3 regions of the Desulfitobacterium sp. genome follow, and region 2 is predicted to be linked to each of the others. Evidence: riboswitches for the same ligand, from Rfam matches in the RefSeq annotation. Region 2 holds a riboswitch; each other region holds the start of a gene.
What was found. Region 2 has a riboswitch for cobalamin ahead of cobT (nicotinate-nucleotide--dimethylbenzimidazole phosphoribosyltransferase). Riboswitches for the same ligand answer to the same signal wherever they lie in the genome.
Positions count from the first base shown of each region.

Region 1 (7,096 bases), on a different contig from region 2:
CCTTCGTCAATAATGAAATACTCTAGGAAAATAAACTTCTCTGCCTTCTTTAATTCAGACATAAGCCGCTCAAACATTTTCTCGCCGATAGGCAAATATTCGGTTCGCGTGTTTTGATAGACAGGGCAAAATGAATATTTCTCGATATAACGGGATAGATTGGCCGCTCTTAGATCTTGAGCTTCAATATTTTGGAGCGTGGCTTCTTTTTGAACTAGAAGTTGGCTCATTTTTTCGTTAACGGCATGCATCTCCCGTTTTTTTCGTTTACTTAATTTATTGCGTCCGAATAAGAGATAAAACAACCCCCCGAAGATCGGAAAAAGAAGAATGGGAATTACCCAGGCAATTTTATAGACGGGGTCGGACTTACTGTTCAATATATAAAGAAGGGCTATAATACTGAGAAAAGTGCAAATGATATAAAAGTAAATGAAATAACTGCTAAACCTCCAGATGATCATCACGAAGGCAAAAATTTGCAGGAGGAGAAGTAAGGCGATAAAGACAACGCGATAAAGCATAGGTAAGTTTTTCATCCCCTTCTCCCTCCTTACAATATATTACGAAAAAACGACATTTAAGGTTTAGTTTCCTTCTAATTTTACCCTAATTTTACCCTAATGGACATTTATACATCTATTGACCAGAAAAAGTATACACTATAATATATATAGTGTAAAGAAGCTTGATGTGGTGGAGGCAATTAAATGAGAAGTATGGTATTTGAGAGTGAGATCTGGGATTTTTTAAGGACAATCACGGAAGGTATGGCTAACGCCTTCCGGCCGATCGTTGAAGAATATGGTCTAACCCTGATGCAAACCAGGATTCTGGTAGAGATCAAAGAAGGAGGTCCCCATACAGTTGGTAGTCTGGGTGGGATTATCGGCCTTACCAGCGGTAATGCTTCCTCCATGTGCAAAAAATTAGAGTATGCGGGGTTTTTAAAGCGTATACGTACTCCTGAAGATGAGCGTTATGTAAAACTTGCCCTTACCGAACATGGAAAAGACACAATTGCTCAGATAGAAGACGATCTTGAACAGAGATATGGAGCATTTCTAGAAAGAAAAGGTATGGATGAATATAAACATTTTATTGAATGCATGGAAAATGTAAAGGGATTTCTTCAAGAGATGTATGAGTTTGATCCGAAGAAGGTTTAGGGAACTTGCTTCCAATTGCTAATCGGATAATTGAAAGGGCGAATTGCTATGAATATCTTGGTTACTTTGAACTCTAATTATGTAAACCAGTTAATTGTGATGCTGACTTCCTTAATCGATGCCAATCCAGGTGAGCAGTTGACAATTTTTGTGACCAATTCCACTATGACGCAAGAGGATTTTCATAAAATCAATCTGTCCATCGATACTTCCCGTTGCCAAGTTAAAGAAATCAAGATTTCCGATCAAGACTTAAATGATGTCCCTATTACCAGTCGCTACCCTAAGGAGATGTATTACAGGATTTTTGCTGCCCGGTATCTTCCGGAAGACTTAGACCGTATTCTTTACCTGGACCCGGATTTAGTCGTGATCAATTCCTTAAGGGCGCTCTATAATATTGATTTCCAGGGCAAATATTTTGCCGCAGCTTCCCATGTCAAAGAAATACTGGGGAAAATAAATAAGGCAAGGCTAAATATGGTAGAAGATAGTACCTACGTTAATTCCGGAGTGATGATGATGAACCTGTCCCTTTTACGCCGGGAGCAGGATATTCATGAAGTTTATGACTATATCGAAGGATATAAGAATCGTCTGTTTTTGCCGGACCAAGATGTTCTTAATGGGGTTTACAGTGATCGAATTGTGGCTGTAGATGCCAAAATTTATAATCTCAGTGAGCGGTATTACGCCTTATACAACTTAAATCCTAAGAATTGGGATGCTAAAATCGATCTGGATTGGGTACGTCGGAACACGGCGATTATCCATTATTGTGGCCGAAACAAGCCTTGGAAGGATAATTACATTGGGGACCTGGATATTTTCTATAAGCACTATGCCCAAATGGCTGCGGCTAAGCAAAAAGGTCAAGTGGTTTGTTAGGTTATAATTAATTTCTAATTATTAAAAAAAGGACTTTCCAAACCCGAATTGAAATTATTAGGGTAACGATGATAATTTCAATTACAATACAGATAGGGCGGCGTAATGATTGAGTAGAGAGAGCAAAGACAGGCATTCTTGGCAAACAGGGTTTACCACAGGCAGTTGTGCAGCGGGGGCAGCAAAAGCTGCTTGCCTTTTGCTCAAAGGCTTAGAGCCGGGAGCTGAGGTAAATATCCCCCTGCCTCAGGGAAATCAGCTTCAATTGCCAATTTATCGTGCGGAAAAGGAAAATGCAGGAGCACGGGCAGGGATTATCAAGGATGCGGGGGATGATCCTGATATCACCCATGGTTTAGAAGTACAAGCCGTAGTTCAGATGCTTTCTCAGCAGGGAGAGGTCCGGATTAGCGGCGGTCGAGGGGTAGGAATCGTTACTAAAAAAGGTCTGCAGATTTCTCCGGGGGAAAGTGCAATTAATCCTATACCACTACAAATGATTCGGGAAGCGGTACGGGAGATTTTTCCTAAGGAAGAGATAAAAGTGACGATCGAGGTTCCGGAAGGGGAAAAAGCCGCGGTAAAAACCCTTAATCCGCGCTTGGGTATTGTAGGGGGAATCTCTATTTTGGGAACCACCGGGATCGTCCGTCCAATGTCCGAGGAGGCGTTTAAGAAGTCCATTCTGCCGGAACTGGACCAAGCCGTTGCTTACGGCCATAAGGCCATTATTTTAACCCCGGGGAATTACGGATTTAGAGCCGCTACAGGACAGCTCAAGGTACCTCAGGAAGCAATTATTCAAATGAGCAATTTTGTCGGTTTTCTATTGGAAGAAGCCGCTTATCGGAAACTAGAGAAGGTAGTTCTCTTTGGACATGTTGGAAAACTGATTAAGGTAGCGGGGGGGATATTCCATACCCATACCCATGTAGCGGATGCACGAATGGAAATTTTAGTGGCTCATGCAGCTCTTGCCGGGGTTCCCCGTGAGCTTTTAGGCAAGTTGGCGGAATTCCCTACTGTGGAAGGCGCCGCTGAAGCAATCCTTAACCAAGGTTGGGGAAATTTGTTATTTGAATTAGCCGGTCGGGCCAGCATCAGGGCAAGGGATCATGTGCATGGAGAACTTCAAGTGGGGAGTGTTTTTACCCTTCTTGATGGTAAAATCATCGCCTGGGACAAACAGGCAGAAGAAATTGCCAAGGAATTTTGGGATTGGCCACAATTGCAGCAGGAATCTTACTAAAAACGGAGAATAGATAATACTACTGAATATTTTAGAAATATTCATAAAATAACTAAAGTTGTTTTTCATTTGGTATTTTTAATTGAATATAATTCAAGGTTCCTCATTTTGAGGATGTAAAGGGAAGTCGGTGCAAATCCGGCGCGGTCCCGCCACTGTAAACCACGAGTGCCTCTCAATTGCCCACTGGTAGTTACCGGGAAGGGGAGAGGGATGTAGACTGGAAGCCAGGAGACCTGCCTTGAGTGCGTTAATTAACACCTACGAGCGATGGGTGTAGTAATTATTAGGGTACTTACCAATACTGAAACAATAGAGCCGCTCACGGCTCTTTTTTTATTAAGGTAGGTGGTCAGATGATTAGCATACTGGGAATTGGTCCCGGGACTTCCGGATGGGTTCCTCCGGCTGTGATGGAGATGGTGAATCAATGTAATGTTTTAATAGGTGGGCCTCGTGCTCTAAAGCTATTTCCTGATTTTGCGGGAGACACCTTTCTTATCAATGGGAAGTTGAAGGAAACCCTGGAAGTATTGGCGGGCGTTTTAAGTCAAGGGAAAAAGGTCGGGGTACTGGTGTCGGGGGATCCTGGGTTTTACAGCTTGCTGCCGCTGCTAAAAAGAGAATTTCCGCAGGAAGATATCAGAGTCTTACCGGGGATCAGCTCTGTACAATTTGCCTTTGCCAGGGCAGGAATCCCTTGGCAGGATGCGGAGTTGCTTAGCGTCCACGGCCGCCCCCTTCGGGCCTTGCCCTTGAATCTGGATAAGCCTTTGGGAGTTCTCACCGGAGGGGACCATACCCCGCAAAAGATCGCCGGGTATTACCAAGTCTATGGATTTAATCCGCGGATTTCTTTGGGTAATGCTTTAGCCTATCCCGATGAAAAATGGTTGGAACTTGATGCCAAGGAATTAAAGGACCTTAAGGATGACTTTGCGAACGCTGTGCTGATCATCCATCCCGGTGAAGAAAAGCCGGAAGAAATATTCCCTTTGCCCTCGGGTTCCGAAGGCTTTAGCTTTGGAATCAGGGATGAGGAATTTATCCGCGGCAAGGTTCCCATGACCAAAAGTGAAGTGCGGGTTCAGGTTCTGGCCAAGGCTAAAATTGGCCCCGGTGATCGAGTCCTCGATGTGGGAGCTGGGACAGGAAGTTTAAGCATCGAATCAGCCCTTTTGGCCCGGCGAGGTTGTGTCTATGCAGTAGAGGAAAACCTGGAAGCCCAGGAACTGATTCTCCAAAATCGGGAAAAATTCCGGACCTGGAATCTGCAGTTGGTTCGCGGAACAGCCCCTGAAGCTTTAACCGGCATCCCGCCAATGGGTGTTTGCCTAATCGGTGGCAGTCATGGTCAAATATGGGAGATTCTGCGCCAAGCCCCACTGGTGCCTGGAGGCAGGGTAGTGATTACCGCAGTTACTTTAGAAACTTTAGCTCGCGGCATGGAAGCTTTGCAGAATTTGAAATATCAAGATATCGAGGTAGTTTCAATTCAAGCGGTGCGTTGGCAAGGAATTAAAGATATCCATCTTGCCCAGGCCCAGAATCCGGTATTTATACTTTCGGCGCAAAAAAGTCAAGAATAAGAACAACAACGGTGTTCCTGCAACAACGATAAAGGAGGTATATAGTGAAGAGTAAGTTTTATGGAGTGGGTGTAGGGCCGGGAGATCCTAAGCTCATCACCTTGCGCGCAGTAGAGGTCCTTCAACATATTCAGGTGTTGGCTATACCTAAATCCAAGCTGGAACGGGAGAGCATAGCCTGGGAAATCGCCAAAAGCCATTGCCCCGCAGGGGTAAATATTTTAGAGCTGGAAATGCCCATGACCTCAGATGAGGAAGTGCTGCAGGCAGCCTGGCAAAAGGCTGCGGATAAGATTATGGAGAAACTCGAAGCAGGACTCTCAGTGGCCTTTATAACCCTTGGGGACCCTTGCTTATACAGTACATATAGTTATTTGCTTTCTATACTTAACAGACAGCTGGAACCTGACCGGATCGAGACAATTCCGGGGATAACGGCCATGACAGCTGCCGCGGCCCGGGTAAATTGGCCTCTAGCCACCGGGGATGAACCCTTAGTGGTTTTGCCGGGAATTGAAGGGTTAGAGAATTACGAACAATACCCCAATCTTGTTCTTATGAAGGTATCCCGCAATCTGCCGGAGGTGTTGAACCATATCCGCAAGACCGGCTCACAAGCAGTTTTGGTCACTCGGGTAGGGCAGGCGGGAGAGGAAATTCGCTCCTTGGACACTGTTGATGATATGGAGAAAGTGGATTATTTGAGCTTAGTTCTATGCAAGAAGGAAAAAGATAAAAGCAAAAAGGAGGGTAAACCTTGACGGAAATAAATAAGATGGATTCTGCCCAAGTTCTTTTTATAGGAGCAGGTCCCGGGGACCCCGATTTAATCACGTTAAAAGGAAAAAAGGCTTTGGAAAAGGCTCAGCGAGTCATTTATGCCGGCTCATTAGTTAATCCGGAGATTCTTCAGCATTGTCAACCGGGGATTGCCCTCTATGATAGTGCCGGACTAACTTTGGAGGAGACTATCAAACTTATGGTGGAAGGGGTTAAAAAGGGGGAAAAGGTCGTTCGTCTACATACCGGTGATCCCAGTGTTTACGGGGCTATTCAAGAGCAGATGCAGCTTTTGGATGAGCAGGGTATTACTTATGGGGTGATTCCGGGAGTCAGCTCCGTATTTGCGGCAGCGGCGGCGGTGAAAAAAGAATTCACCCTACCGGAAGTAAGTCAGACCTTGATTCTTACCCGTCTCGCCGGTAGAACCCCTGTACCGGAAAAAGAAGATCTGGCACTCTTAGCTCAGCATCAGGCCAGTATGGCAATTTTCCTCAGTGTCCAGGAGATCGGCGAAGTGGTGAATACTTTGCGCCGGGGCTATCCGGCGGATACACCGGTGGCAGTGGTTTATCGAGCTAGCTGGTCAGATGAACAGATTCTTCAGGGGACCTTGGCAAATATCGAGGCCAAAGTAAAAGAAGCCGGGATTCGGAAGCATGCTCAAATCCTCGTGGGAGATTTTCTACGGGGGAATCTGGGGGTTAGATCAAAACTTTATGATCCGGAATTTACCCATGAGTACCGCCAAGGAAGCAAGTCATGAAAGCTAAAGCAGCCCTTGTGGTCTTAACAGACCAGGGTTTGGAAACTGCCCTACGGATATCGGCGAACTGGCCGGAGGGAGAAAAACCGGGACTGTGGATACACCAAAATCTAATGCAGCGACAATCTGCTCGATTCATCGGTCAGTCTGCATCGGAAGAAAGGGAAGGAAACGTCCCTGTGGTTCTGTGCAGCTTTAATAGTCTGAAGGATATAATGTCAAGACTCTGGTCAGATTGTTCCTTGTTGATCTTCATTATGGCTACGGGGATAGTGGTGCGGCAGATTGCTCCCTATATTCAGAGTAAAGATCGTGATCCGGCGGTATTGGTTCTAGATGAAAAAGGGGAGTTTGTAATTTCCTTATTATCCGGTCATTTAGGGGGGGCTAATGCCTGGGCAAAGACCATCGCCCACTGGCTCAACGCTAAGCCGGTGGTAACAACCGCTACTGATGTTCAGGGCTTAACAGCACCTGATGAGTATGCCCGGCGGTTCGGCTGGACTGTTGAGCCGGTGGCAGGGCTTAAGCAAGTGAATCGTTTTTTACTGGACCAGGGTTATTTAAAGGTCTGGACAGATTGTCTACCGGAGGAACATCCTTTAAGACAAGATGCAAATTACCTCTTTCTTGAGGATCGGGATAAGGAACAAGC
Region 1 covers NZ_CEVWNY010000003.1:42,250-49,345, forward strand. The annotation lists gene cls (cardiolipin synthase) at 1-539, opposite strand, end outside; gene AC1U9U_RS01160 (MarR family winged helix-turn-helix transcriptional regulator) at 711-1,169, shown strand; gene AC1U9U_RS01165 (glycosyltransferase family 8 protein) at 1,218-2,057, shown strand; gene cbiD (cobalt-precorrin-5B (C(1))-methyltransferase CbiD) at 2,167-3,306, shown strand; cobalamin riboswitch at 3,386-3,564, shown strand; gene cbiE (precorrin-6y C5,15-methyltransferase (decarboxylating) subunit CbiE) at 3,663-4,895, shown strand; gene cobI (precorrin-2 C(20)-methyltransferase) at 4,940-5,656, shown strand; gene cobM (precorrin-4 C(11)-methyltransferase) at 5,671-6,441, shown strand; gene AC1U9U_RS01190 (cobalt-precorrin 5A hydrolase) at 6,438-7,096, shown strand, end outside.
Region 1: linked by a shared signal. The riboswitch ahead of cbiE (precorrin-6y C5,15-methyltransferase (decarboxylating) subunit CbiE) and the one ahead of cobT (nicotinate-nucleotide--dimethylbenzimidazole phosphoribosyltransferase) in region 2 are both predicted to bind cobalamin.

Region 2 (7,096 bases):
TCGTCATAGACTTGGGCCGTGGCCACATAAATTACGGGCAAACGGGGATGGGCAGCCATAAGTTCGGCAAAACGGCTTTTACCGCTGCGGGCCCCACCGGTAACGAGAACAAAATTTGACATATATACCTCCGTTATAACTTTTGGCTTTTAGCTGATTTTGAGCTCCATGACAGGATTATGTTCTTTTATAATAGCATATTTTGAATTGTCAAAAGGGCAGTTCAGTTTGTTGGGAATGGCCACCGTGCTATTTTCGTTAGTCATTCTTTATTACTTACCCCGGCAGATTCAAAGGTAGCCATTTCCTTAAGGATGTGGATGGAGGCATCCAGCAGGTGGAAGGCAATTGCGGCACCGGTCCCTTCACCCAACCTGAAGTCCAGGTGCATAACCGGTTTAAGTTCTAGGTGCTTCAAGGCGGCAACATGACCAATCTCCACAGAGGAATGAGATGGGATGAGATAGAAGCGGGCCGTGGGACATATTTTGGCGGCGATAAGGGCTGCCGCTGTGGAGATTACCCCATCCAAAATGATGGGTACACGGGAGTAGGCTGCGGCCAGGATAGCACCGGCCAGGGCACCGATTTCCAAACCACCGATTTTGCTAAGGACATCGATTCCATCCTCAGGATCCGGCCGATTGATTTCGATAGCACGGGTGATAACTTCTTGTTTGCGAATTAAACCGGCATCATCGAGGCCCGTTCCTCTGCCGGTAACTGCTGCGGCCGGTAATCCGGTAAAAAGGGAGATAATGGCTGCGCTAGGAGTAGTATTGCCAATACCTACTTCGCCAGTAGCTAAGACTTGGACACCGGAATTTATAGCTTGTTGGGCAATTTTTGCCCCGGTTAATAAGGAAAGAAGGGCTTCCTTACGGCTCATGGCGGGTCCTTGGGCCATATTACGGGTTCCATTCATTACACGGTTACGCATAAGCTCGGGAGGATCTAAGGGGAAGGCGATACCCACATCAGTGCAGATCACTTCTGCATTAGCATGGCGGGAAAGAACATTGATACCCGCTCCACCGCCCAAGAAATTATAAAACATTTGGGGAGTGACTTCTTGGGGGAAAGCGCTGACTCCTTCAGCTACGACACCATGATCCCCGGCCATGACGAGTACGGCTTTCTTATCGATTTTCGGCCAAGGATCACCTTGAATGCCACCTAGTTGTTTGGCGATTTCCTCCAAAACTCCTAGGCTGCCCTGGGGTTTTGTTAAGGAGTCAAGACGTACTTGCACAGCTTCCATTGATTTTTCGTCTAAATCCTGAATTCCTTGGACGAGCTGGTTCAAAACGGCCTCGCACTCTTCTAAGCTAGCGGTGGAAAGGTCCTGGCGTTCGCAGAACTTCTCTGGAGATAGTTTTTCTTGATTTAATTCTTGTTTAGTCATCTTTAATCCTCTCCTTTTTAGTAAAAAAATAAAGTCCCGCCACTTATAAGTGGTCGGGACTTTGCCTTCATCGCCAACACCCTTTCCAATCACCCCTGGAAAGAATTTATGCATTCTTGGCAGGTCTCCTGGCTCAGACTCAAGCACCTACAACCCCTTCCCGGCAAGTGCCGGTGGTTATGGTCTAGGCTCATCTTTCACAGTGGTGGGTCCGCACCGGAATTACACCGGTTTTCCTATTCTCCCCAGATGGGGCACCGAAGAATGTTAGAATATTAAGTTATTTATAGAATACCAAAAGACAAGTTTTTGTCAAGGGTCTTGGGTCAAAAGCGAAGGAAAAATTGATTTGCCATTTGCTCTTTACTTCATGTTTTGAAGGAATTATGATATAAAATATACGTTGTACTAGAACACAACCATTAAAATTATAATTGTTAAGGATGTGCATTACCGGTGAGTAAAAATATAATGAATCGGTTGTCCTTGCTTATTGACGGCATGGTTATTTTTCATGGAATAAAAGAGGATCCGATAGTAGCTGCTTTTAAGTCACTTTTAGAGCAGGCGGGATCCCAAGAATTAGATTTCAGGGAAGTCTATAAGGAGTATCACCGTTTCACTTCCTTAGCTACCGAAGTTCAGTGGCCGGAGTACCTTTGGGAGCGGATCATTCAGGATAAAAATGAGTTCAGCAGACAAGTTGCCCAAGGCGGGAAAAGCGGATTATCCAGCCACCTGCGTGAATTAGCCGGACGTGATCTCCTTTGCTGCCGTGAGCTTACCCGGATGACAAGTGAAGAGATTAAAGAAGTAATTAATCAGCGGTTAGCCGGGGAAATGAAAGAGCACAAGGAGTTATGGCAGGAGGCGCCTTTTGCTCCGGCAAGCTGGCCTAATTGGCTAAGTGTTGGCAGGGAGTGTTTCAGTCATGATAATAATTTTGCTCAAAATTATCTAATGGCTACCCAAGGCCGACTCAAAGAAGTACTAAGGCAAGGGACTGCCGAGGACATGGTAAATGCGCTTCTCACATACTATCAGGAGATGGGTACCGGATTATTCAGCCAAAGCATGGCACTAAAATGGCGAAGCAATACCGGCAAGTTAGAAGCCGTTACCGCCGATCCCATGCGCAAAAGCCAATTGATCAACCAAGAGCGTGAGCAGGGGATTGTTCTCGAGAATACGGAATTCTTCATTAGGGGTTATTCGGCCAATAATATAATACTCTACGGTAACCGGGGAACAGGCAAATCTTCTTTGGTGAAGGCTCTGCTCCATGAATACTGTGAGCAGGGGCTGCGCCTTGTGGAATTAGCAAAAACCGACTTGCAGGATTATCCCAAAATCATTGCCCTCCTTGCAAAACAGCCCCTGAAATTCATCATCTTCATCGATGATCTATCCTTTGAAGATACCGAAGCAGATTATAAGAACTTGAAAACTTTGCTGGAAGGCGGCCTTGAAGGCAAGCCCAAAAACGTTTTGATTTATGCCACCTCTAATCGGCGTAACCTTGTGCGGGAGACCTTTGCCGAGCGGCAAGGGGATGAGGTCCATCGCCGTGATAATATGGAAGAAAAATTATCCCTCTCTGACCGATTTGGCATTACGGTAACCTTCCCCTCCCCGGACCAGGAGGGATATCTTAAGATAGTGGAAGAGTTAGCTAGCCAAGAAGGGCTTCAAGTCCCCGGAGATTATTTAAGACAGCAGGCTTTGCGGTGGGTCATGAATCATAATGCCCGTTCCGGTCGAACAGCTCGTCAATTCGTGGATTATATGCTTGCCAAGCAAGGCACAACCTTTGCAGACCCTCAACGTTGAATTTTTTCCTCAACGCTGCTTTCATAGCCGGCTGAATGGCCGGCTATTTTTATTTCACACATGCCTGACTTTTTCAGGGCAGGGAGAAGGGTAAAGGGGTTAATTGTCCGGAAAAGGATGTATAGGATTAGGCTGAGTGTTCATCCTAATATTAACCTGGAAATGAAAGTGTGAAATCATTGAAATATCGAGTGTCTAACCAACAAGTTTTTTTAACCTATTTTATGATAATGTCTGTATCCTTCGGGCTCCCTAATCTGATCATCATAGATTTGGGGCAGGATTTTTGGCAAGCAATACTCTTGGCCCTGGTTATGGAAGTGATCCTGGGCTGGTTTCTCTTTAAAATGGGGCTGAAGTTTAAGGGACGGACGATCTTTCAATATAGCGAAAAGATTTTAGGAAAATTTATAGGTAAAATTATTAATGGTTTATTTAGTCTTTTTTTTACGTTCGTAGCTTTTACCGCTCTTCAGACCCTTTCGGATTTTTTTGGTTCCGTAATCATGCCTGAGACTCCGAAATATGTTTTTGCTTTAGTATTAATACTCGTTAGTACCTATGCGACATATACCGGAATCGAGGTTATAATGCGACTCCCTGGGCTTATAGCTCCTTTTGTGTTAGGATCATCGTTGTTTATCGCCCTCTTAAATTTGACTAAGATGGATACTTGGAACTTAAGACCCATGTTTCAACACAATTTTATGGAGGTTGTCCATGGTGCCGTTCTTCTAGCCGCTTGGTTCGGAGCTTGTATAATTATGAGCGTGATTATGGCTTATCACAATGAACCCCAAAAAGCTTTTAAGATTAAACTTCTCGGCATAGGTTCAGGAATTTGTCTTTTTGCACTAAATGTTTTCATTGTAATTCTGGCCATTGGTGTGGAGGTAAGTTCGCGGCAAGTTTACTCCGTATTTCTGCTCGCTCAAATAGTGGAAGCGGGAGATTTTGTTGAAAGAATAGAAGCCTTTCAAGTTGTATCTTGGACAGCGGGAGGCTTTTTTATCATTGCTTTATTTCATTATGCTGCTGCGGAGGGGTTAAGTAAGATTTTTTTCAAAAAATCCCGAGCCTTCCTAGGTTGCACTATCGGCGCGATCCTATATATTGCTTCAGTTGTCGCTTACCTCGGCGGCCAAGCTAATAATTGGCTATTGAAAGAAGTTTTTTCTGTCTATGCCTTAGGTTTTGAAATAGGGTCTGTGACTCTCCTATATTTAATTTTTATCGTAAAGGAAAAAATTAAAGGATAAAAGAGGAAAATAAATGTTTAAGGAAAAACCGGCTATTTATAAGGGATTAGAAGAGAATCGCCAATATTTAATCGAAATTTTCAATACCACGGAGCTTGCTTTTCGTGACATATCCTTTGGTAACAGGGGTAACGGGTTGCTGGTTTATCTGAGGGAATTGGTACAGCAGGAATATCTTAGCTATTCAATTATTAAACCCTTAATCGAGTTCCGTAACCATGAAAATTGCTTAGATGGTGAAGCCAAGCTATCCATAGAAATTGTCCAAAGTGAGGTCCTCGCCGACAGTCAGTTAATCAAGACTACCACTTTTGATCAAGTATCCCGAGCGCTATTATTCGGTAAAACGGCCTTTTTCTTAGAAGGTTCTTCAGAAGTCTTAATTATGGACACCTTTGGCGGAGAAAAGCGCAGTATTCAAGAGCCGGAAACTGAGACGATAGTTCGTGGCCCTCGGGAGGGATTTGTCGAAAGCATTGCCGTTAATGCCGGTTTATTGCGCCGTAAAATTAAAGATGAGAGTCTGCGGTTTGAAGTTATGAGTCTTGGCAAGCGCACCAAAACTACTATCTATGTGGTTTATCTCGAAGGGATTGCAAACCCGAAACTTATCGGCGAGGTAAAGCATCGGCTCGAGGAGATTGATATTGATGCTATCCTGGAAAGTGGTTATATTGAACAATTAATCGAGGATGGACCTCGCTCAATTTTTCCTACAGTGGGTGCAACAGAAAGGCCCGATAAATTAGCGGCCAAGCTCATGGAAGGGCGGGTCGGCATTCTGGTTGACGGAACACCTTTTGTTTTAACCGTACCCTATCTATTTGTAGAAGCCTTTCAGAATCCGGAAGATTACTATTCACGCCCTTATTATGCTTCCCTTATTCGGCTCATTCGCTATTTAGCCTTCTATTTTTCTACCAATCTTCCCGCCTTTTACGTGGCTGTCCAAGCCTATCATCAGGAAATGATCCCCACAAATCTCCTCATTTCGATGAGTGGGGGGCGGGAAGGAATCCCTTTTCCGGCAGTTTTCGAAGCTTTGTCGATGGGGATCGTTTATGAGATCTTACGGGAGGCGGGCATTAGGATACCGGGCAACATCGGCCAAGCTGTTAGTATCGTGGGGGCTCTCGTTCTTGGTGAAGCGGCTGTTCAAGCAGGTTTTGTCAGTCGGGCAATGGTGATTGTGGTAGCTCTGACCGTAATTTCCGGATACCTTACTCCGCCCATGACTGCACCAACATCTATTTTGCGTTTAATTTTCCTCATGGTCACTACTCTAATGGGAATGTTCGGGTGGTTAATGACTTTAATTGTTATCTACATTCATTTAGCTAACTTACGCTCTTTTGGGGTGCCTTATTTATCGCCGCTTATTCCGACTAATTTTGGAGATATGAAAGATGGAGTGGTTCGTTTGCCCCTATGGACAATGTTTACTCGTCCAACTTTAATCAGCAACAGTGATCGCCAAGGGAGAAATACCCTGAAGAAGAGGCTGGGGATTCCCAAGCGAAAAAGTAATTAACAGCACAAAAACGGAGGGGCGGTCGTTGCCAAATGACTAATCCTATTAAGCAAAGGGCCATTGGGTTGATTCTAATTATCGCTATTTTACTCTTTTTACCAGGATGCTGGAATTACCGAGAACTGAATGAGATAGGTATTGTCGGTGCGATGGGCATAGACCTTAATGAGCAGGGAGGGATTAAGCTGACGGTTCAAGTCATTAATCCCCAATCCGCTACCACGAGGGGGCAAACCCCAAAGAATCCCATGCGTGTTGAATACAGTGAGGGGGAAACCCTTTTTGATGCAATTCGTAATTTAATGAAGAAGTCCGGGCATCGACTTTATTATCCTCATATGCAAGTAATAGTTTTTGGTGAAGAGCTTGCTCGTAAGGGGATTTTGCCGGTTTTAGATTTTTTGGAGCGTGACCCGGAATTTCGGCTTTTAACCTGGGTTCTGGTTACGGAGGGAAAAGCAGAGGAGATTATCCGGGCCCCTTCCAATGAAGCATTAATCAGTGCTTTGAATCTAAAATCCCTGGTGGAGAATTATAAATCCTTATCGAAATCTACCCCGGCTAACTTACTGAATCTTTTCAGTATGCTTTACTGTGAGGGAATTGAACCGGTCGTTGGTAAGGTGCGATTTATTGAGGAAAAGGGAGAGACTACTTTTGTCATAGAGGGCGGAAGTGCTTTTAAGGAAGATAAGCTCATTGCTTGGCTGGATGATGATGAGGCGAGGGGTTTACTATGGATTGAGGATGAAATTAAAAGTGGCATTATCACGGCAACAATGGATGCTACCAAGATCTCCTTCGAAATTATGCGTGCTAAGACTAAGGTAAAACCGATCTTAGAAGGAGAAAATCTGAAGTTTGAGATTGATGTTGATGCGGTCTGTAATCTGGGGGAGCGAATGGATCATGCTGAGACGAAAACCAAAGAAGAGTATGAAGAATTAACAAATATCTTAAATAAAGCGATCATTGAAGAAATTCAAGTCACTTTGGAGAAAGCTCAAAAAGAGCTAAAAGTAGATATTCTTGGTTTGGGGTTAAATGTAATGCGGAAATATCCGGATTATT
Region 2 covers NZ_CEVWNY010000054.1:11,340-18,435, reverse strand. The annotation lists gene cobU (bifunctional adenosylcobinamide kinase/adenosylcobinamide-phosphate guanylyltransferase) at 1-122, opposite strand, end outside; gene cobT (nicotinate-nucleotide--dimethylbenzimidazole phosphoribosyltransferase) at 263-1,405, opposite strand; cobalamin riboswitch at 1,507-1,683, opposite strand; gene AC1U9U_RS09630 (ATP-binding protein) at 1,862-3,235, shown strand; gene AC1U9U_RS09625 (GerAB/ArcD/ProY family transporter) at 3,427-4,494, shown strand; gene AC1U9U_RS09620 (spore germination protein) at 4,508-6,025, shown strand; gene AC1U9U_RS09615 (Ger(x)C family spore germination protein) at 6,058-7,096, shown strand, end outside.

Region 3 (7,096 bases), on a different contig from region 2:
CGATATTCCTCAAGACCAAGAAAGTTATGTGCATCGGATCGGACGTACAGGAAGAGCAGGAAAAACAGGCTTGGCTGTAACCTTTGTGACGCCACGGGAAATAGGTCATTTAAGGCTTATCGAGCAACTGACGAAACGCAAAATAACGCGCAAAAATATCCCGACCATGATTGAAGCCATTGAGGGCCAGCAACGGATCACGGTTGAAAGGTTACTACGTGTCGTAGCAGAGGGAGACATCCAGAATTATAAGGGAATCGCCGAAGATTTATTGGAAGAATCGGATTCAGTAACTTTATTGTCGGCAGCTTTAAAAATAATGACCAAGGAACCTAATGAAACAGAAATCGAGTTAACTGGAGTAGCTCCCTTGAGAGTAAAAAGCAATCAAGGTCGGTCTGATCATAAAGGATATCGTGGAGATAGGCGTGGTGGTTATCGCAGAGAGGGCGGGCCCGGTGGTAATTATCGTGGCAGACAAGGCAAAGGGGATCACCGTGGGAGTTCGACAGGTGGACGCGGTTACAAAAAATAAATCCTACCATTGAACAAGTACCATATTATATACTAATACGGAGAGAAGACAAAAAGCCACTGGGGTAACCAGTGGCTTTTTCTAAGGTAGAGTAGGTCAAATCTTAAGGGGGTCAAAAGTGACCGCAAAAATTCTTAAAATTTCTCGATTAGAATTTATAAATATGCTACTATGTTTATCAAGTAAAAAATTTTTGGAGAAGAGAGTAGGTGGCTAAAACAATGAACCCGTTATTATGGATTTTAAGCTTGGGTCATCTGGTTGTTGATTTGGGTCAAGGGGTGCTTCCAATCTTGGCTCCCTTATTAGCCCTAAATTTTGGACTAAGCTATTTTCAAGTTGGTACCCTCGTATTGGCGTTTACTTTTAGTTCCGCGATTATCCAACCCATTTTTGGGGTTTTCAGCGATCGCTATAGTATGCCTTGGTTAATGCCTTTAGGACTTATACTCTCCGGTTTAGGTTTGGCCCTGACAGGATTCGTTAATTCTTATGAACTCCTGCTATTTGCAGTGCTCCTAAGCGGTATCGGTGTTGCGGGATACCATCCCGAGGGGTCTAAATTGGCTCACTTTATCAGCGAAGACAGGAAGGCCGGGTCTTCGATGGCGATTTTTTCTGTTGGAGGAAATCTTGGCTTTGGTTTAGGTCCGATGCTGGCCACACTTGTACTAAGCTTTGGCGGTCTGCAGTCGATTCACTGGGTAGCAATACCGGGCCTCTTAGCATCTTTGCTTTTTTTATTTGTAATGCCGAGGTTTAAGCGGATCTTAGGGGAAAGTTTGTCCAATCAGGCTAAGAAAAAGGTGCGAACGCACTCCGGTAGCAATCGGGTGGGCAGCTTAACATTATTAATGCTTTACGTAACAGTTCGTTCCTGGATCCAATCCGGACTAATTTACTTCATTCCCTTTTATTTTCCTGCCTTTAAAGGGATTGCAGAACCTCAATATCTAGTGAGCGTATTTTTAATTGCCGGAGCATTCGGCACGATTTTAGGCGGACCTTTTGCCGATCGTTTTGGCGGTCGCAGTGGGATGTTGGTTTCCATGTTAATCTCCTTAATGACAATTTTACCATTTCTAAAGTTAAACGGTCCGTTAATTCCTGTTTTCGCTTTTATTCTCGGTGCAGGATTAATTTCAACTTTTTCCACTACGGTGGTTTTTGGGCAGAGACTTTTGCCGAATAACATCGGCCTGGCTTCTGGTTTACTGCTTGGCTTTGGCGTCGGCATGGGATCCATTGGGGTTACTTTGCTTGGAGTTATCGCTGATCACTTCGGATTGCCTTTTACAATGAATCTTATCTGCCTTCTCCCGATAGTGGGGATTCTGCTTGCCTTAACCCTACCGGATATTAGAGCTCAGGAGCCGGCTGTCAGACATGAGGAGCTCATCGGGCAACAAGCATAGAAGAAAAATGTGCATAATTATGTATCAATCCGCGTTTCTTCGGCAGGAAGGATAATGCAGTGGATAATGGGGATTGGGATCCCCGGTCAACTGCCAATGTGTTAGGTACTAGACAGGGCTGCTAAGGTTATGCTAATATATAAGATAATTGAATATTTTGGGAATGAGTGTTTTTTCCTGAGGGAAAAATTTAAAAGGGAAGTCAGTAAAAGCTGACGCGGTGCCCGCCACTGTAAGAGGGAGTCGACTTACAAAGTGTCACTGGGGATTACCTGGGAAGACGTAAGTTGATGAAGATCTTGAGCCAGGAGACCTGCTTATACCAAACATTATAACTGCCTACGGGATGTTAGGGAGGTGAATGTTTGTATCTTTAACTTTGTTTTAGATGCTCATTATGACCCTAAACTCTTCCGTTGGTGAAGGGTTTTTTTATTTGGAGGCAAAAGCACTATGTTTATTCTATTGGGAGAAACTGCCGCAGCGCGTGAAGCTGGTGAAGATCTTCATAAGAGGGGAATTAAGTTTAAACAAATGTCATCATGGTCGGAAAAGGAAGTCGGTTCAATCCCTTCTGCCGTTCTTGATGCCAGTCATCCTTCCTGTGGTGTTAAATTTACTTCGTTAAGCCGGTGGTGCGAACAACGTGGGATTCCCTATCTCCGGCTGGAAAGACCTGAGACCAAGATTCCGATCAGTTCCTTGATTTCACCGGTACATAATTGGGAGGAAGCTTTGCGGCGTTTGGAACAATCCGTCGCGGAAGTATATCAAGAGGAAGGTCGACCGGCAACGGTTTTTGTGACGACAGGCAGTCATCAACTCGAAAGTATTGTGAACAGTTCCTTTGCCGGTTTTGCTCGTTTCGTTGTGCGCGTTCTTCCGGAAGGGCGGATTGTGCAGAAGTGTCAGGATATGGGCATTCACCCTAAGAATATTGTGGCCCTGCAAGGTCCATTCTCCAAAGATCTGAACCGGGTATTATTCAGGTCGTATGGGACAGATATTCTCTTAACTCGGGATAGTGGTAATGCCGGTGGAACAGATACGAAAATATCTGCCGCCTTAGAACTTGGGCTAAAAGTCATCCTTGTCAAAAAAAACCGAGTGCTCGCCGGGTTGACCGTGAATAGTGTGAAGGAATTATTAGACTGGGTAGATAAGTATGGAAGGAAAAACGAATGAGTACAATCAGACATAAGCATGGTGAAGGATCTTCCATCGACTTTTATGCTCATGCCTCCGGAATCAGACATTGGAATGCTGCATTTAAAGTCTCTCTCTCCATATCGACCCTAGTACTATGTATTGTCTTGAATAATCCTTACGTCTCCGCTGTGGTTATCCTGGCAATGGCCTATTTGTCCATCATCAAAGGTGGACTTTCCCTCCGTGCCTATTTGTCCATACTAATGATTCCAATTTCCTTTATTCTGTTGGGGACTGTCGCCATTGGCGTGGATTTTTCAACACAACCCATGGGACAGTATAATTTGAATCTTGGTTTTGGCTATGTATTTACTTCCCAAGCGAGGCTTAAGACCATGCTCTTTTTGATCATGAAGGTCTTGGCGGCGATTAGTGCCATGGAAATGATGACTTTATCGACTCCTTCTTCCGAGATTATTAGTGTAATGCGAAGGGCCCATATGCCAAAGCTTATTGTCGAACTGATGAATATTATCTATCGATACATATTCATTCTCTTGGATGTCGTTATCAAAATGAGGAATTCCGCAGACTCCCGTCTGGGCTTCCGTGATCTTAGGACTTCGTGGTTTACATTTGGCAAGATTGCCGGCAATCTGCTGGTTGTTTCGGTTAAAAAAGCTAATGCTTACTATAACGCCATGGAAGCCAGATGCTATGAGGGAGAGCTGCTATTTTTGGAGGAGGCCCGAAAAGTCACAACCATACAGATTATTGCGGCGGCAGTATTTATAATTTTACTGATTCTACTCTGGTACTTTACATGCTAGAAAGGAAAGATTATGGGAGAACCAATATTAAAGATCAGGGATCTGCACTATGCTTACGGAAACGGGACGCCCGCTTTGAGCAGAATCAATGCGGATATCTATGAAGGAGAAAAAATCGCTGTCGTTGGTTCTAATGGTGCCGGCAAATCCACGTTTTTCCTGAATGCGAATGGAGTCCTTACTCCCGACCAGGGAGAAATCAGCTACCGTGGTACGGTCATTAATAAAAAGAACATCAAAGAATTGCGTAAAAAAATCGGTATCGTCTTTCAAGATGCCGACAATCAGATCATTGCTTCCACAGTTATGGCGGAAGTGGGATTTGGCCCGATGAATTTAAAGCTTCCCAAAGAGGAAGTCTTAAGGCGTGTGGAGGAAGCCCTGACCTATATGAACATCCTTGAGTATAAGGATCGTCCCCCCCACTATCTAAGCGGCGGCGAAAAGAAGCGTGTCTGCATCGCCGATATCATCGCTATGAAATCGGAGATTATTATTTTTGATGAACCCACGGCAGGACTCGATCCCTTAAATACACAGATGCTGGAAGAGGTTTTGCACAAACTGAGTTCAGAGGGAAAGACACTGCTTATTTCCACCCATGATGTGGATTTCGTATACCGATGGGCTGAAAGAGTTATGGTCTTCTGTCAGGGGAAAATTATCGCCGATAGTACCCCCTTGGAAATCTTTCAAAAGGCCGAAGTTTTAAACCAGGCAAACCTTAAACGACCAACTTTACTGGAGATCTATGATTTGCTTGTGGAGAAACATCTCCTTGAAGATACCAAAGCCTATCCCGTAAGCGTTCAGGCCCTGAAGGAAATGCTTGAGAACCTGTAATAGGTAAGTATATTCGGTTGCGAGGGACAGCAGGCCGCTGTCCATAAGAAAAGGGCTTAAGGAGGAAGAAAAGTGAACAAGAGAGAGAAAGGGATTTTTGTTTGGGTAATAGCGGTGTCGTTGCTTTTCGGAATAGTTCCGGCAGCAAGTGCAATGCACATTATGGAAGGTTATCTACCGGTCGGACATAGTATAGCGTGGGGGGCTATCAGCATTCCCTTTTTGGTGTTAGGCTACCTAGCCATTAAAAAAACCCTTGCCGCAGATCGTAAATCCATTACTATTCTGGCTATGGCAGGTGCCTTTGTTTTCGTAATCTCATCTTTAAAGATTCCTTCGGTAACAGGAAGCTGCTCACATATGACAGGAACCGGACTCGGTGCAATTCTCTTTGGACCGCTGGCAGTCAGCGTCCTCAGTATGATTGTTTTGATTTTCCAGGCTATCCTGCTCGCTCATGGCGGGTTAACAACTCTTGGTGCCAACACTTTTTCCATGGGTGTCGCCGGTCCGTTTGTTGCTTTTAGTATCTACAAGTTATGCCGGATGCTGAAAGTTAATCGGCATGTCGGTATTTTTCTGGCAGCTTCAATCGGTGACTTATTCACTTATTGTATCACCGGTTTTCAGCTTGCAATGGCTTATCCATCTGAGACCGGCGGTTTTGCAGTATCCTTGGTCAAGTTCCTGGCCGTATTCGCACCGACCCAGTTGCCGCTGGCAATAATCGAAGGTATTCTAACCGTTGTGATCATTATGGGTCTTGAAACCTATGCTAAACCGGAATTGAAAAAACTCGGCTTTTTAAGTGGAGGTGCAAAATAATGACCAAGACGAGAAATAAAGTTATCATTTTATTGATTATTGCTGCACTGATTGCCGTTGTGCCGATATTCGCGCTAAAAGGCGCGGAATTCGGCGGCTCCGATGATGCAGGAAGCGAAGTAGTCTCAGAAGTTATAGGTACCCAGTATGTGCCTTGGTTTACCCCCGTTATGGAAACCTGGATTGGTGGAGAATTACCGGGTGAAATAGAGAGTTTGCTTTTTTGTGTACAGACAGGTATCGGGGTCGGTATTATTGCCTTTTTCCTAGGAAGATTTGTGGAGAGAACTAAGCTTGAGAATGAGAAAAAGAAAAACCAATCCTCTTTCATATGATATTTTCTCTTTGATAGATATTGCCAATAACTTTTCCCGAAGCAATAGCGCTAATCTCTTTTTTTTCGGTACTCCCCAGTCCATCAAGCTCGAAGGCGGATTGGTTCTCATTCCAATGAACCTTGTAAACCTCAGAGGAGATGAGCACCATGTCGGATTCATATACATCCCTTCCATCAGCATCCGCTAACCCTGTCCATTGCAGTAGTTCATACTTCCCGACAGGGTCCCAGGACTTCCCGGGAACACTTACGGCAAAGGGGTCACAAGTTTGAATATCAAAGCTGATAGCTTGAGGGATATGCATTTTCTTGGAAACTTTATTCCAGACGCGAAATTTTAACTGTCTCAACAGACTGCCTCCTTTTCTGCTTTAAAAATGCCTTCGTTTATTAATACGGGGAGAAGGCCGGTTTTTTAGAGATCAGGAGGCTGGTAATTATCGCCAAGAGATTAAAGCTTTATAACAATAATAAAGGGGCTGTCGCAAAACAGCCCCTTTTTCACGCGCGAAACTACATGGCCATAAGTTTTGCAACAGCCCCTTTTTCAAGGCAGAATATGTCGAATCTTTAGGGAAGCATACTACAGTCCCCAATATTAAATTTTCTTGATCATAGCACTTAAGGTGTTGGCATCTTTACTTTCACCGTAGAATTCGATTTGGAAACCATCAAAGCTATAGATCATGGTAAAGACGTTTTCAAAATCGGGATCTTGGCCAAAACTATCGGGCATTCCCAGTTTTTCGCTGATCTCATTGAAGGGGTCGCCGATTTTTACGCCCAGAATCTCCTGCTGACCTTCGAGGAAAATCTCGGAAGCAATATCTTGCTTGTTAAAAAGAATTATGACATTTTCCAAAGCGATCTCGGTAGCCATCATGCCTTTCACACCTTCAGAATCTTCCACAGGCACCTCTTTTGATTGAACTTTCGTTATTTTCTCCACTTCAGCCACAGGCTTGCCCAGTATGCTTAGGGTGGGATGATTTTCGGCATAGGCTTTTATAACGGCCTTCTTGGCTTGGTCGAGATCAGGATAGGTATTGTCGTTAACGATATAGGTTCCCCAAGTCATAACTTCCGGATCATTAACGGACTTCATCTCGATGTAATAGATATCTTTGTTTATATAGCTTTCGGTTTTATAGGGTTCCTTATT
Region 3 covers NZ_CEVWNY010000011.1:33,183-40,278, reverse strand. The annotation lists gene cshA (degradosome RNA helicase CshA) at 1-535, shown strand, start outside; gene AC1U9U_RS03615 (MFS transporter) at 745-1,950, shown strand; cobalamin riboswitch at 2,099-2,285, shown strand; gene AC1U9U_RS03610 (precorrin-6A/cobalt-precorrin-6A reductase) at 2,404-3,135, shown strand; gene cbiQ (cobalt ECF transporter T component CbiQ) at 3,132-3,929, shown strand; gene AC1U9U_RS03600 (energy-coupling factor ABC transporter ATP-binding protein) at 3,942-4,772, shown strand; gene AC1U9U_RS03595 (energy-coupling factor ABC transporter permease) at 4,845-5,597, shown strand; gene AC1U9U_RS03590 (energy-coupling factor ABC transporter substrate-binding protein) at 5,597-5,932, shown strand; gene AC1U9U_RS03585 (YopX family protein) at 5,925-6,284, opposite strand; gene AC1U9U_RS03580 (hypothetical protein) at 6,533-7,096, opposite strand, start outside.
Region 3: linked by a shared signal. The riboswitch ahead of AC1U9U_RS03610 (precorrin-6A/cobalt-precorrin-6A reductase) and the one ahead of cobT (nicotinate-nucleotide--dimethylbenzimidazole phosphoribosyltransferase) in region 2 are both predicted to bind cobalamin.